2 regions of the Pedobacter sp. WC2423 genome follow, and region 1 is predicted to be linked to the other one. Evidence: riboswitches for the same ligand, from Rfam matches in the RefSeq annotation. Region 1 holds a riboswitch; the other holds the start of a gene.
The links. Region 1 has a riboswitch for thiamine pyrophosphate ahead of thiS (sulfur carrier protein ThiS). Riboswitches for the same ligand answer to the same signal wherever they lie in the genome.
Positions count from the first base shown of each region.

Region 1 (8,538 bases):
GAAATCAATAGTTTTCAACCCCTTATTACTTCCTATTGGCGAACCTAAAGGCATAACCGCAGCAGTACCGGCACTCTCTAAATGCTTGCACAATACCGGGTCAGCATGAATATACGGCAACACCATAAAACCCAATTTCGCCAGTTCTTCAGTTGCTTTTAACGTCTCAATAGGATCAGGCATTAAATATTTAGGATCAGGATGAATCTCCAGCTTAATCCAGTTGGTCTGCAAAGCTTCTCTGGCCATCTGCGCTGCAAAAACAGCTTCCTTCGCATTCCTTACACCCGAAGTATTTGGTAATAAGTTAAGCTGCGGGTAATTTAACCTGCTCAATATATCGTCTTCCTCATTCTTCAGATCAACTCTTTTTAAGGCTACAGTAACCAGTTCCGAACCAGAAGCCAGCAACGCCTGCTCCATGATTTCTGCTGAGCTGAACTTTCCCGTCCCTGTAAATAAACGGGAGGTAAATACTTTATCTGCAATAGTTAACATATCGTTTGTTTTGAATTAAGGTTTAATTTCTGATAGATCAAGCCAATATTTCCAGCCAGATCAACACCCTGTGTGAGTAAACCAGAGACTGCAATTCCATAAATCCCTGTTTGAAGAATACGCGCAATATCCTGAGTTGTAATACCACCAATGGCAATAATGGGTAATTGAATACCGGCCGCACGCACTTGTTCCATCAGCTTTTGATAACCACCAAGACCAAGTACCGGGCTTAAATTTTGCTTGGTCGTGGTAAAACGGAAAGGCCCCAGACCTATATAATCCGCACCTTCCGCTACCCTTCTGCATATATCTTCAAAAGTATTTGCCGTTCCGCCAATACACTTATCCTTTCCCAGAATAGCCCTTGCCTGCGCTACAGGCATATCATTTAAACCCAGATGTACTCCATAAGCGCCAGATTTCAAAGCCAGTTCAGGATAGTCATTTACAATTAATTTTGCACCGTACTTTTCGCATAAACGACTGGCCTGAACAGCGAGTTCAAGTACAACATCTTCCGGTTGCTCCTTAACCCGCAATTGTATCCATTGACCACCTGCCTGCAATACTTTCTCAATCGCAGTAAGGTGTGTCCCATTTTCAGGGGGCTGCGATATATAATGTAACTGATCAATTAACATATCTTATAATGATTTAATCATTTTTTCAAATTCTTTTACTGCATCGGACGGGTGATTCCAAAGAGCCCCAAGAACAACGGCACCGTCAAAATTCATCCGCTGTAATTCCTGAAACAGTGCTGCTGTAACCCCTCCGATACCAAATACCTTCAGCCCTTCGGGAACAGCAGTCAGACTAAAATTCTTATCCACTATACTTTGATAACCCACTTTAGAAATACTATTAAATACTGGCCCAAAAAAAACATAATCCAGAAAGGCAGTATCTTCTGGCGGGCCCCATTCATGAACAGAACGGCTTAAATGAAAGCCATCGGTAAAAAGTTCTATTCTTTTTTTTGCGCCAGTAAGCTTCCATAGTTTTTCGGGATAATGAAGCCTGCGGATTGAAAACCTGTTTGCCAGCTCATGATGCTGATGAATAGAAATTGACCGGTAATAATCCGGATTGATCTCCTTCATCAGCTTCATAAATCCAGCCTCCTCACTTTCCGGTTTCCTGAGATGCAACAATTGAAGCCCCGCACCAAACAAAGCATTAATCAATTCGCCCTCTCCCTGAAAATAATCCGGACGTGTGACGGCTATGAGTTCCATTTACAAATATATTTCACTTCCTTTTGCTGTGAATTCGCGCGATTTATCTTCCATACCTTTCGCCAGTGCTGCAGCTTCATCCAATCCTTGTTTAACAGCATATTCCCTTACATCCTGCGTGATTTTCATCGAGCAGAAATTCGGGCCGCACATTGAACAGAAGTGAGCGATTTTAGCCCCATCCGCAGGAAGTGTTTCATCATGAAATTCTTTGGCAGTATCCGGGTCAAGTGAAAGATTAAACTGATCTTCCCATCTGAATTCAAACCTGGCTTTACTCAAAGCATTATCCCGGTATTGCGCACCGGGATGTCCTTTTGCCAGATCTGCCGCATGTGCCGCAATTTTATAAGTGATTACTCCGTCCTTTACATCTTTCTTATTTGGTAAACCCAAATGTTCCTTTGGCGTCACATAACACAACATCGCAGTTCCGTACCAACCAATCATAGCTGCACCAATTGCTGAAGTAATATGGTCATATCCAGGTGCAATATCTGTAGTCAGGGGGCCCAAAGTATAAAATGGAGCTTCCCCGCAATGTTCCAGCTGTTTCTCCATATTTTCCTTAATCATGTGCATCGGTACGTGGCCAGGACCTTCAATAATAGTCTGTACATCATGTTTCCAGGCAATTTTTGTCAGTTCACCTAATGTCTCCAGCTCTGCAAACTGTGCAGCATCATTGGCATCAGCCAAACATCCAGGCCTTAATCCGTCACCTAATGAAAAGGCAACATCATAGGCTTTCATGATCTCACAGATTTCTTCAAAATGTGTATACAGAAAACTCTCCTGATGATGTGCTAAGCACCATTTTGCCATGATTGATCCACCTCTTGAAACTATACCCGTAATTCTTTTTGCGGTCAGCGGGATATATCTTAATAACACGCCTGCATGGATAGTAAAGTAATCAACTCCTTGCTCAGCCTGCTCAATTAATGTATCTCTAAACAGTTCCCAGGTCAGGTCTTCTGCTTTACCGTTTACTTTTTCAAGCGCCTGATAAATTGGAACTGTACCGATTGGAACTGGTGAATTCCGGATAATCCACTCTCTTGTTTCATGGATATTCTTACCAGTTGATAAATCCATAATGGTATCCGCACCCCAGCGGCATGCCCACACCGCTTTTTCAACTTCTTCCTCAATACTGGAAGTCACTGCCGAATTACCAATGTTTGCATTAATCTTAACCAGGAAATTCCGGCCGATAATCATGGGTTCAGATTCAGGGTGGTTGATATTCGATGGAATAACGGCTCTTCCACAAGCTACTTCCTGACGTACAAATTCTGGTGTAATAAATCCCTTAGGTGTATTGGCACCGAAGCTATTTCCTGCATGCTGATGGCTCATCGCTTCAGCCTGCTCCCCTTTTTCGTTATTCCAAAGTTCTATTCTTTGATTTTCTCTGATTGCGATATATTCCATTTCGGGAGTAATGATCCCTTTTCTGGCATAGTGCATCTGAGATACATTCTGTCCAGCTTTTGCACGGTATGGCTGATGCTGAAAAGAGAAACGCAATTGATCTAGTGAAGGATCTGCCAATCGCTGTGCACCATAAGCAGAGGTAATCTGATCCAGTTTTTCTACATCACCTCTATCGGTCACCCAACGTTCCCGGATTCGCGGCAAGCCCGCTTTAACATCAATATGCGCATTCGGATCTGTATAAGGCCCGCTGGTATCATAAACTGTTACGGACGGATTTTTCTCTGTCAGGCCAAAACCATTATGTATTTTGGTTTCGCTAAGGCTGATTTCACGCATGGCCACTTCAATAGCATGAAGCTCGCCTTTTACAAAAACTTTACGGGAAGCCGGGAAGGGCTCCCTGCTGATGACCTGGCCATCTGGAATTTTTTCTACTTTCATCGTTATGTGATTTTGTTAGGTTGCAAACAGAAATTAATGGATTATCCTCCTTGAGTTGCTTTGATGAGCATGACCTGATCTCCGGGTTGAAGATGGTATACAGACCAGTCAGATTTAGAGACGACTGACTGATTAACAGCCACCGCAATACCGCTTCCTGAAACCTGCAAAACTGCAGTTAAAAGTTGTATTACAGAACATGAACCTGCAATAGAATAAGTTTGATGATTTACAGTAATTTCCATTCTTTTCATTTTTAATAACGATAGGAATGACCTGTATAAGGAATGAAAAACCAGCAACATAGTTGTGGCCTTACTTTTCCCTTCGGCAGTACTAACTGCATCAGGTTCAAAGGGTATATCTCAGCACAAGGCACCCCTAAAGTTTTTTGTAAACCTATAACATTTTTAATAAGAAAAGAAATTTATTAAAAAATCCTCTTCAAAAAGCATAACTTCTCTTGTCACTTTTACATTACAAACATCAGATGTATGATGCGATTACATACCTTTGAAACATCAGATGTTTAATTCACGAAAGCGATAGGGTTAAAATACTTATTAAACCCCAGGATCAATAATTATTTTAACCCTCAAAGGCTCCATCTGACAAGAAAGATAATAGCTAACACAGATGAAAAGAATCAATTTATCAGACAAAGTAATCGCTGCCCTCAAAAGCGATATCACCTCTGGCAAACTAAAAAAAGGCACAAAAATCCCATCAGAACCTGAACTGATGGAACGTTATGAAGTTGGCCGTTCTACGATCAGGGAAGCGATAAAAACCCTTGCGATCTCCGGCATCCTTAAAGTACAGCAAGGTTCAGGTACTTTTGTCGCCTCAAAAATAAAAGAGGAAACTCTTGCGCAGCGTCTGCGCCGGGCAGACTTTGAAGAAATTAATACCGTTCGTTCCTTACTCGAAAAAGAAATTGTAAAACTTGCCTGTCTGAACAGAACTGAAGAAGATCTGGCTGCGATGCAAAATCATCTTTTGCAACGAAAAAAAGCTATCGATACCGATCAGCAGCAAAAATGCACAGACGCAGATATAGCATTCCACGTCAGCATTGCGAAAGCTTCAAAAAACAAAGTATTAATTGACCTGTATCAGAACTTCACCTCAGTAATCCGCGATTTTTTCACTAAACGCAAAGAGCAAAATATGGTCTACTTTTCCAGGAGCCAGGTATGGCATGAAGAACTGGCAACTGCGATTGTGAACAGGGATCAGGCCGCGGCAGAACAGCTCATCAAAACTTTACTAGATAACAATTACTAAAAACTATCATTAATCATACAACTCATGACAATTTTAACCTTTACCCTGATCCTGTTATTGGGGGCTTATCTTGCAGGACTTGCTGGTTCACTAACTGGTTTAGGCGGCGGGGTGGTAATTATACCCTTGCTGACCCTATTTTTTCATGTTGATATCCGCTACGCAATCGGTGCAGCACTCGTCGCTTCGATCGCCACCTCTTCCGGCTCTGCAAGTGCCTATGTGAAAGAAGGTATTACCAATATCCGCCTCGGGATGTTCCTGGAGATTGCAACGACTGCAGGCGCAGTAATGGGAGCCATTCTGGCGATTTATACTCCTGTTAACATTGTAGCGATACTATTTGGTGTTACTTTGATTTTTTCTGCGGCAATGACCTTAAGAAAGAAACATGAAGGTGCATTGGCAGAAGGGAGTAAACTTTCCTACCTGCTCAAATTAAATAGCAGTTATCCTGCAAAAGAGGGTATAGTAGACTATAAACTAAAAAACATAGGTGGCGGATTCTCTATTATGACCCTTGCCGGGATGCTTTCAGGATTATTAGGAATAGGATCTGGTGCTTTAAAAGTACTAGCGATGGACAGTGCCATGCGTGTTCCTTTCCGGGTAAGTACGACCACCAGTAATTTCATGGTTGGGGTAACTGCGGCTGCAAGCGCAGTGGTGTATCTGCAAAGAGGCTACATCGACCCTGGCATTGCCTTTCCAGTAATTATCGGTGTACTTGCGGGTGCTTTTACAGGTTCAAAGCTACTGATGAAGATCGACGTCAAATGGTTGAAGATCATCTTCAGTTTTGCGATTACCGCTATCGCCCTCAACATGATTTACAATGGTTTTAATCATAAATTCTAGGAAACATGACTAACAGTAAAGAAACTAAAAAAGTAACTGACTACGATATGCAACAGCTGATCGGTCAGGTTTTAAGATATGGTGTATTCATCTCAGGAGCGGTTGCCATCATCGGCGGAACCTGGTATCTATTCCAGCAAGGCTCGGGTCTTCCTGACTACGGCACATTTCATGGAGAAGGCGAAGGTTATACCAGCCTGACAGGGATCATTAAAGGATTAGGCGAAGGAAGTGCAAAAGAAATCATCCAGTTAGGTGTGGTTATTCTGATTGCGACCCCGATTATAAGAATTGTATTTTCACTGGTCGCCTTTGCACTGGAAAAAGATAAGCTATATGTATTAATCACGCTGATTGTGTTGTCAATTATCCTGTTCAGCACATTCGGGGGATTGAGTATTTAAGCGGGTGAGTATTCAAACCTGATGCGCGTATCGTTCTGATACGCGCATTAGATTATATAGTTTTAACTGCTGCCTGTCTGCTTTTATAATAGGCAAAGATACCGGTAGCAGTTATTCCTATTAACCCTTCGATTAATACTGCCGGTCTTGGGCCAATCAAATGAGCAACCCAGCCAATCAATAAACTACCCACAGGAATCAGTCCCTGGTAAGCCATTACGTAATAGCTGATTGCACGTCCCCGCATTTCTGGAACTGCATGTGTTTGAATATAAGTATTAATAGCTGAGGATTGCGCCATCATACCCACTCCGGATATTCCCATAAATAATAAGGCAACAGGCAATTGTGGTGCAAAAGCAAGGAATAATAAACTACCTCCCAATACAGCTCCTGCAATAGTTGTTAATTTAATCAGGGTACTGCTATCTTTTAAATTGGCCAGATAAATGGCACTGATAATTGAACCCAGCCCCGCTGCACTTTCAAACCAGCTGAAAGTTTTAGCATCTCCATCGAAAATATCTTTAGCAAAGATTGGCATCAGTGTGTTGAAAGGGATTACAAAAAGACTGCTGACCCCGATCATCATGAGCATGCTGCTCAGTTCTTTATCTCCTGTTACATACCTGAAACCTTCTTCCAGTTCCACCCAAATGCTTTTAGTTGATTTAGTAATCATCTGCACTGGTAAACGCATCATGAATAAACAGATCAGTACCGGAATATAGCTTAAGAAATTCCCCAGAAAACAAATGTCTGTACCAAAGGTACTCAGGATAATCCCTGCAACTGCAGGGCCTGCAATACGTGCAAAATTGGCCATGGAAGAGTTCAATGCAATCGCATTAGGCAAATCATTTTTATCATTTACCATCTCTACCATCAGTGACTGTCTGCAGGTTACATCAAAAGCATTGACAATCCCCTGCACCAGGCTCAATCCGATAATAAAAAGAATATTATTATATCCAAAATAGATAATGGCCGCCAGTGCTCCTGCCTGGATCATAGAGACCACCTGTGTAATCACCAGAATATGGTACCGGTTATGCCTGTCGACCAGACTACCTGCATAAGGTGATAAAATCAACGAAGGAATCAAACTTACAAAACCTACTACCCCTAGTAAAACTGCCGATCCCGTGAGCTGATAAACCAGCCAGCTGACCGCCGTCTTTTGCATCCATGTGCCTATAAGGGATATTGATTGTCCATAAAAGAAGAGTTTGAAATTACGTGATTTTAACGACCGGAAAACATTCATGATATTATTTTACAATTTTGAAGAGCCTCTCTGTATTTACTGTGATAATTCTCTCAGGAGCAGCTTCATCAGAAAGACCGATACAAATTTCGGCATAAACTATCTATTTATAAAATTGATAGTTTTAATGATATTGATTAGTTTTAACGATCGATTATGGAAATCAGACAACTTAACTATTTTATTAAAGCCGCAGAACTCCTGCACTTTACAGAGGCAGCGGCAGCCTGCTTCGTTACTCAATCCACTTTGTCTCAGCAAATCAAACAACTTGAGGAAGACCTGGGTATGCTGCTGTTTGACCGGATGGGCAAACAGGTAAAGCTAACAGAAGCCGGTAACGTATTTCTGACACATGCCCATCAAATCATGCTGGATATTAAGAAATCCCGGCAGGCCATCTTTGAACTCGCCAATATGGTGAACGGAGAACTGAAAATCGGGGTAACCTATGCCTTCAGCTCCCTGCTATTACCTGCCCTCACCCCTTTCTCCGAAAAATACCCTGGTATCATGATCCACATTGAATACGGAACAGCTGGTGAACTGGAAAATAAACTTAAAATGGCAGATCTCGATATCATCCTGGCCTTCCATGAGCAGCGCGACAGCAGTGGCTTTGAAATGCAGCCTGTATTCTCTTCCAAAATTGTCATGGGTATCTCCAAAGAAAACCCTTTGGCAAAACTGCCTAAAATCTCTTTAAAAGAACTCGGAAAACTAGACCTGATTCTTCCCAGCAAAGGCTTTAGTTCCCGGGATTTATTTGATGAAATCTTTAGAAAAAACAATATTATACCCAATACAAGAATCGAAATGAACGATGTGCATTCTCTGCTATCTATGGTTGAATCCGGGAACTGGGCAACGATTATTAATGAAAAGGCAATCAGTACATGGGAAAATATTGCTGCTGTACCGATTTCAGATAAAAAACTTTACAAACAAGCTTTCATCCTCTGGCAAAAAGGGGTATACCGTAAAAAATCAGCCATGTTATTTGTGGAAGAATTTATGAAAGTAGTGTAATCAAAGGAGTAGGCAAAGACAAGATCGCCTGAACATAGCATACTCCTTTTTTTACGTTCCAGGAACGCGC
Region 1 is NZ_CP162005.1:5,225,577-5,234,114, reverse strand. It holds gene AB3G38_RS21900 (thiazole synthase) at 1-498, opposite strand, end outside; gene AB3G38_RS21895 (thiamine phosphate synthase) at 492-1,142, opposite strand; gene AB3G38_RS21890 (thiamine phosphate synthase) at 1,146-1,739, opposite strand; gene thiC (phosphomethylpyrimidine synthase ThiC) at 1,740-3,623, opposite strand; gene thiS (sulfur carrier protein ThiS) at 3,665-3,868, opposite strand; TPP riboswitch at 3,929-4,016, opposite strand; gene AB3G38_RS21875 (FadR/GntR family transcriptional regulator) at 4,260-4,910, shown strand; gene AB3G38_RS21870 (sulfite exporter TauE/SafE family protein) at 4,935-5,768, shown strand; gene AB3G38_RS21865 (DUF1634 domain-containing protein) at 5,774-6,172, shown strand; gene AB3G38_RS21860 (MFS transporter) at 6,225-7,439, opposite strand; gene AB3G38_RS21855 (LysR substrate-binding domain-containing protein) at 7,596-8,468, shown strand.

Region 2 (8,538 bases), 1.0 Mb from region 1:
ACGTAAAAAAGAAACGCATACCAAGAAAAGATCTGAATTCCCTGTAGCGCAGGGCGGCGTAAGGATCTTGTTTATCTACAATTGTGGGACTGTCCAAAGGAAAATGATTTGAAACAAATGTATAGTATAAGCAAGTCTTTTTGAAATGTAATGTCAAATATGACAAAGCCATATTTGACATTAATAAATTATTTTACAAGATCATAGAAATCCTGATAAGCATGCTTCATGTTTTCTGCCTGGTTGATGGCAGAAGAAGCTGCAATTCCAAAGATGCCTGTTTCCAGTAAAGCTTCTACATCAGTTAATTTTACACCACCGACAGCTAATACCGGAAGATCAATTTCTTTTTCTTTTAAAGCTGAAGCAATTTTTGCATAACCTTCCAGGCCTAACCATGGAGCATTATTCGGCTTCGTATCCGTATGGCTGAACGGACCACAGCCTGCATAATCGGCGCCTTCTCTGGCTAACCTGAGTAATCCTTCTAAGGTATTGGAAGAACCGCCAATAGTAATGTCTTCTCCTAACTGCTCACGCAATGCACTGAAATCGGCATCCATGTCTTCGATATGAAAACCCTGTATATCTGCTTTTCTGTTCAAATGAATGTGATTGGTTACAATCAGTGTTGCGCCCCAGTCATCACAAATTTCTGCGATGGCATGAATATCCTTTAAAAGAGCTTCGTCATCCTTAGTCAAACAACGGTATTGAACCCACTTGGCGCCTGCTTCACAAGCAATTTGTGCCTGTTCAATATGCGTTAAGGCATCAATATCATGTGTGATAAACTGAAGCTTTTCGATGAATTTTTTCATGAGTTTATATCTTATTAAAATTTTCTAAAGTTAAATCTTAAAACTTAACATTTAAGGATAATAATAAGTTGGTTCCTGCCTGCGGGAAATAGAAATTCTCTGTTACACGGTTACCACCACTATAAGATCCATAGGTATATCCATTACTCTCATACTTTTTATCCAGAATGTTGTTAACCAGTAAACCGATGTTCATATTTTTCACCCCTTTAAAGCTGAAATCATAACCTAAACGGACATTGTTTACCCAGTACCCATTCAACTTTCTGCCTTCATTCTGTGTATTGTCCATATACTGTTTGCTCACGTACTTGCTTTGTAAAGCTACAGCGAAACTGGTAAACGGTTTATAAACCAGCTCCCCGAATAATACCGCATCCGGTGAAAAAGAAATAGTAGTATTCGTGTAATTGTAGGTATCCTCTTTTTTCGTATCATAATTATAAATGAACTCAGAGAAGTCTTTAATTTTATTTCTGCTCCATGCAGCATTGGCATTCATCAGAAAATGACGGCTTAAAGTATAGGATCCATCAAATTCAACTCCAATTCTGGAACTGTTAGGAACATTCTGACGGATCGGAGCACCCACATCACTTAGCTTTCCGGTAACTACCAGCTGATCTTTGTAGAACATGCCATATACGTTTACGCCCGCACTGTATTGTGCATCTTTGATCCGGTATCCGGCTTCTGCATTATACAACCTTTCAGGATGTGGAAGAGTACCCACATTTGCATTCACATAATCATCGCGGTTACCCTCCTTGTTGGCAATACTTAAAGAAGCATAGAGATTGCTTTTTGGATTTAAAAAGTAAGATGCACCAAGTTTAGGATTGAAGAAGTTCAGCTTATCATGGATATTTAAAGGCAATAAATCATTGTCATTACCTGTGATATCGTAATTCAATCTTCTGTATTGCAGGTCTGCAAATAAGTTCAGTTTTTCAACTGGGCTGTAAGAAACCTTCGCAAAAATATTGAAATCATTTTTATTTCCGTCTCCATCATAATAATGATCAGAGTTATTCAGGTTCGAAGAGGTTTGTGACCAGTTGATTTGCCCGTAATGTTGCCCGCGGTATTGGTTATAAGCACCACCTACTGTGAAATTGAGTTGAGAAGACGCTTTGTAATTGAAACTGTAAGTTGCGCCGTAAAAATTATTGTTTAACCAGCGTCTGCGGACAAGATCCGTTATCAATACTGGTGCGCCGTTAATAATCGGGTTCTCTAAGCCATAATCGGCAAATTTTTGTTTTGCTTTAAACTCTTCATAATAGCCTCTTCCATAAGTGTAATGTAAGGCCCCATTAAAAGAGAACCTGTCATTAAACTGTTTCGCATACAATACCTGGTAATGATCCTGCCAGTAGTTATCATTTTGATCTTTGTATAAGAATGAATTGTACTTCCTGTTATCTGCAGTTAATAAGTTTGTCGCATCAGCTCCGGTTATCTCATTTCTTGCGATATAATCATTGATCCCCTGCACATCACCTCTTAACTTCGATTCGGGAACACCATTCCAGGACTGGTAAGTTTTCTCTGAACCAGAAAAGACATTGATCCGTAACAGATCAGTTTTGCCATGATAGGCGCCAGACAGGAAATAAGATTTTAATAAGGATGCGCCACGGTCTACAAAACCATCAGATTGTATCCGGGACAAACGGCCATCAAAACTGAATTTATTATCAATCAATCCTGTTCCGATTTTCACTGTGTTTTTTAAAGTGTTGAAAGAACCATAGGTACTGTTAACTTCTGCATAAGGTTCTAAACCTGGTGCAGAGGTCTGTATGTTCAGGCTTCCGCCAAAGGCACCTGCACCATTTGTAGAAGTTCCCACGCCACGCTGAATCTGAATACTCTCTACTGAGGAAGCAAAATCAGGCATATTTACCCAGAATGAACCTTGACTTTCCGCATCATTTAAAGGAATTCCGTTAACTGTAACGTTGACCCTTGTCGCATCACTCCCCCTGATCCGGATACCTGTGTAACCTACTCCGGTTCCTGCATCAGAAGTAACCACCACACCTGGCGTATTGTTGATGATGAAAGGTAAATCCTGTCCGAAATTATTGGCTTCAATATCAGATTTGCTGACATTCTTATAAGTCGTACCTGACTTTTCTGTAGCCCTTGTCGCCATGACAATAACTTCATCTGCAAGATATGCTGAAGGCTCCAGGGTGAAATCGATATGCTGATCTCCATTGACTTCAATAGTTTTGTGCTGTGTTTCATAACCAACAAAACTTACGGTCAGCACATACTTACCCGCTTTAACATTTTTAAGCTCATATGCTCCCTGAGCATTGCTGCTGGAACCAATATTAGTGTTTTTTAAGCTGACACTTGCTCCTGGTAAACTGGTCTGTTTTGTTTTTTCGGAAACTGATCCCGAAATTGTGAATTGCGCGCTGGCAAATACTGGTAAAAGGAACACAGCTATAACTGCGATCAATAATGTTTTCAATTTGCTACTGTTTTTTTAGTAAAACCTGTTGTACATAGGGCTAATACAACATAATTAAACTCCATAACTCCAATCCCTCCGCCGGCATTACCCGGATCAGGTGCATATTTGAATCGCGTGAAATCAATTAAGCGCTCAAATAATGGGTATGATCTCAGCCTGTCTTTGTGTTTTTTACAAAACAAGGCACCCCTTTTGATATCGGCAAATGTATAAAATATTTTAGATATAGCAATTTAACAACACATGTACCGCTATTCTATATCTTCTTTCTCGCTTTGTGCATTCGTATATCCTTGTGAATATTTGATACTTCCCCAGGCGGTTAACATCGTAATGATATCTTCATCTTTAATCGGGCCGGTTAGCTGACTTTTACAATAGTCTAAAAATTCTGTTTCGTTCATTTCGTATGCTTATTTTGTTTCCAAAAATTTATCTATTGCTGTAATCGCATTTTGTAATCTGTCTTCAATGCCGCTAATCACAACATAGTCTGCACCAAGGTTTTTCAATTCTTTATGCCATATCGCCATAAAATGTTCGCGCATATGCGGAAAATCGCGCTGCGGATCTTCCTGCCATGGCAAATCAATATTCAGCAGTAAGTAATGATCATAGGTTCTCAATGGCAGCGCATCCAGTACAAGCTGAGGAGTCTCACCCAGCATCTCATCGCTCCATATTTTAACCGTTAAAAATGTGGTGTCACAGAAAATCAGCTCCTGTTCTGCAATAGCCAGGATCGATTCTTCAAGTGCCTGTTGTCCATGAAACATATTAACTTCATCCTGCATGGTACAAGGAGCTGTTAATGCCGCACAATAATACCTTGCAAACTCAGGTACCCAAAGCGTATGGTAATGTTTGGCCAGTAATTTTGTGAGTGTTGACTTTCCTGTACTTTCAGGGCCAACGATAGCTATTTTTTTAGTCATGACTTTTCAATGTAATTTCTGTTTCCACTGTTGATTTTTTCCATTCCTGGTAACCCACCCAGGCGATATAAACATATAAAGCATACATAATTGCAGTAGCATAAAGGTCTTTTGAAATATAAATGCCCACGTAAATGATATCAACAAAAATCCAGATCAGCCAGTTTTGCAATACTTTTCTGGCGAGGAATATTTGAGCGACCAGGCTGCATGCCGTACAAAAACTATCCAGAAATGGATAAGATGCCTTAGTAAAGTAATGCAGTAAAGTACCGGGGAGAATAGTCAGCAGGAGGACTGCCAGCGCAGATAAAGCTATCTCCTTGTTTGTAATCAAGCTGACTGGTCTGGAAGATTCAGGGTTATTACTGTTTTTACTCCAGAAATACCAGCCATAGGCATTGGTTACTAAGAAATAGACTTGCAAACCCATGTCTGAGTATAATTTTCTTTCAAAAAAGATAAAAATATAAATCAGTACACTGATAATAGCAAGAGGCCAGTTCAGAATATTATTTTTTGCTGCCAGCCATACACAAAGTGTTCCTGTAATGACGCCACACCATTCCAGCCGGCTTGTTATCTTAAAAAAATGAATAATACTTTCCCTGACTACATCAACTAGAGCTACCATGGGTCAAATGTAAAAAAATCCGGCAGAGATGAACATCCCAGGCGGTATTTTTAAACTAAACAAAAGAATACCTGATACTGAGGTTATGATCAATTTTTACTGGCAGGTGAAGAGCTGAAGCTCAAAGAAGTTCTGACACTCACATCTGTGGTTAAATTTTCTCTTAATACATATTCCAATCGCACTTTCAGGCTGTTGCCTTTAATGAACTTATCAACAAAACGTGAATTGTCAATGTCCAGGACCAAAGAAGACCCGATATGTTCTGATACGTCATTTCTTGAGGCGACCATGACTTCGCCACTGTTTCCGTTGGAAATAAAAATTTTAATGGATTTAAACATACCCATGCTTTTATCATTCGGATCGGAAGCAATAATCCTTGCAGATGCAATTCTGATATCCCTGACATAATCATTTCCACTCTGATTGCCTATTACCTCGTCAAAGCTGCCGGCGGTACTGGTCACAGAAGCTACTGTATCTGATTTTGAAGATTTGGGAATAACCAGGGTAGCAGTATATGGGAAACTGGATTTGATAATGGATTGAACAGTTCCGCATCCGCTTAATAAGATAACAGCAGCAAAGACTGTAAATAATAATTTCTTCATCGTTTTATAAGGTATAACAGCGTCAGGTATTTTCTAATTAACGCATAAAAGTTGTTCAAAGTACGCTAATAGAAATCAAAACGCTTCCGGAGTTTAATAATCCCATTTTTTAACTGCAATTATTACTGACTTTATTTAATAATTTCTTTTAAAAAGCTTAATTATTACGCGCTAATGATGTATCTTTGCATCCCGACAGAACAGTCGGGATTCTTTAGCAATAGCACGTAAAATCTCGCCCAGCTATCAGTCATACAAGACGAACATTTTTTAACAAAACACTTTAGACTTTTTTAAAGCCTTATGCCTAAAGACACCTCCATACGTTCAGTATTGATTATCGGTTCCGGACCTATTATTATTGGCCAAGCCTGTGAGTTTGATTACTCCGGATCCCAAGCTGCCTTATCCTTAAAAGAAGAAGGAATTGAAGTTTCTATTATAAACTCCAATCCTGCAACGATTATGACCGATAAGATCATTGCAGACCATGTTTACCTCAGACCTTTAACGGTAGACTCTATTGAGCAGATTTTAATAGAGCGGAAAATTGATGCTGTATTACCAACAATGGGAGGGCAAACTGCCTTAAACCTTTGTAAGGAAGCTGAAGAGCGTGGTGTTTGGGAAAAACATGGCGTTAGAGTAATTGGCGTTGATGTTGCTGCAATTGAAAAAACAGAAAACAGAGAAGCTTTCCGCCAGTTAATGGTAGATATAGGTGTGGGTGTTGCACCCTCAAAAATTGCAAACTCTTTCCTTGAAGGTAAAGAAGCTGCACAGGAAATTGGCTATCCGCTGGTTATCCGTCCTTCTTATACACTGGGTGGATCAGGTGGTGGTTTCGTGCACAAGAAAGAAGAGTTTGATGCTGCATTGAAACGTGGTCTTGAAGCTTCTCCAACACACGAAGTATTAGTAGAAAAAGCCGTTTTGGGCTGGAAAGAATATGAGCTGGAGTTATTAAGAGACAGTAATGATAATGTGATTATCATTTGCTCGATTGAAAACTTTGACCCGATGGGTATTCACACTGGTGACTCTATTACAGTAGCACCAGCAATGACTTTGTCTGATACCTGTTACCAGGAGATGCGTAACCAGGCTATCAAAATGATGCGTGCGATTGGTACTTTCGCAGGTGGTTGTAACGTACAGTTCTCAGTTAACCCTGATAACGACGATATCATCGCTATCGAAATTAACCCGAGGGTTTCCCGTTCATCCGCACTGGCAAGTAAAGCAACTGGTTATCCGATTGCTAAAATTGCTTCTAAACTGGCGATAGGGTATAACCTGGATGAAATCGAAAATCAGATTACTAAAACTACTTCAGCTTACTTTGAGCCGACTTTAGATTATGTAATCGTTAAAATACCACGCTGGAACTTTGATAAGTTCAAAGGTGCAAACATGGAATTAGGCTTACAGATGAAATCTGTTGGTGAAGTTATGGCTATTGGCCGCAGCTTTATCGAAGCCCTTCAAAAAGCATGTCAGAGTTTAGAAATCGGACGCGCTGGTTTAGGTGCCGACGGAAAACACAACAGAAGTATCGAAGAGATTATGCACGGTTTGGAACATCCAAGCTGGAACCGCTTATTCCTGATCAAGGATGCAATGAGCATGGGCGTTCCATTGGAGTCTATCCGTAAAGTTACCAGAATTGATAAGTGGTTCCTGGCACAGATCCAGGAACTGGTACAGCTGGAAACAGAATTAAAACGTTATTCATTAAATAATATACCGAAGGAATTCTTCTTTACCCTGAAACAAAAAGGATTCTCTGATATCCAGATTGCTTACCTGCTAGGTAATGTAACTGAGGATGAGGTTTATGACCGCAGAAAATCATTGGGAATCAGAAGAGTTTATAAAATGGTAGATACTTGTGCTGCTGAGTTCTCTGCACAAACTCCATACTACTACTCAACTTTTGAGGAAGAGAATGAATCTATTCCTACGGATAAAAAGAAAATTATAGTATTAGGATCAGGCCCGAACCGTATTGGTCAGGGTATTGAATTCGATTACTCTTGCGTGCATGGTTTACTGGCAGCAAAAGAAAGCGGATTTGAATCGATTATGATTAACTGTAACCCTGAAACGGTTTCCACAGATTTCAATATGGCTGATAAGTTATACTTTGAGCCGGTATTCTGGGAACATGTACGTGAAATCATCGAACTGGAAAACCCGGTAGGTGTAATTGTACAATTAGGTGGTCAGACTGCTTTGAAAATGGCAGAAAAGCTTCATGAGAATGGTATTAAGATTATCGGGACATCTTACAACGATATGGATGTTGCTGAAGATCGCGGCCGTTTCTCAGACTTGTTAAAAGAACTGGATATTCCTTACCCTAAATATGGTGTGGCGGAAAATGCGGAAGAAGCTATCGTGGTGGCTAATGAAGTAGGTTACCCGGTACTGGTTCGTCCTAGTTATGTATTGGGTGGACAAGGAATGAGTATTGTCATCAACGATGAGGATCTGGAAAAAGCAGTCGTGAAGTTATTAGGTGATTTACCTGGTAACAGAGTGCTGATTGATCATTTCCTTGACAGAGCAGAAGAAACGGAGTCAGATTCGATTTGTGATGGTGATGATGTGCATATTGTAGGTTTAATGGAACACATTGAGCCAGCTGGTATCCACTCCGGAGATTCATTTGCAGTATTACCGCCATTCAGTCTTTCTGCTAAAGTAATGGAGAGCATGGAGACTTACTCTAAGAAAATTGCCAGAGCATTAAATGTAATCGGTTTACTGAACATTCAGTTTGCTGTGAAAGACGAAAAGGTTTATGTGATTGAAGCGAATCCAAGAGCTTCCAGAACTGTTCCTTTCATCGCTAAAGCATACGATGTTCCTTATATCAATATTGCAGCTAAAATCATGTTAGGTGTCAACAAACTGAAAGACTTCACAATTGAACGTAAATTAGAAGGTTATGCCATTAAGGAACCCGTTTTCTCTTACGATAAATTCCCGGAAGTACCTAAGGAGTTAGGCCCTGAGATGAAATCAACTGGTGAATCTA
Region 2 is NZ_CP162005.1:4,195,075-4,203,612, forward strand. It holds gene AB3G38_RS17475 (MFS transporter) at 1-97, opposite strand, end outside; gene AB3G38_RS17480 (thiamine phosphate synthase) at 189-821, opposite strand; gene AB3G38_RS17485 (TonB-dependent receptor) at 859-3,309, opposite strand; TPP riboswitch at 3,366-3,513, opposite strand; gene AB3G38_RS17490 (hypothetical protein) at 3,564-3,716, opposite strand; gene AB3G38_RS17495 (AAA family ATPase) at 3,726-4,247, opposite strand; gene pnuC (nicotinamide riboside transporter PnuC) at 4,240-4,881, opposite strand; gene AB3G38_RS17505 (hypothetical protein) at 4,971-5,495, opposite strand; gene carB (carbamoyl-phosphate synthase large subunit) at 5,799-8,538, shown strand, end outside.
Region 2: linked by a shared signal. The riboswitch ahead of AB3G38_RS17485 (TonB-dependent receptor) and the one ahead of thiS (sulfur carrier protein ThiS) in region 1 are both predicted to bind thiamine pyrophosphate.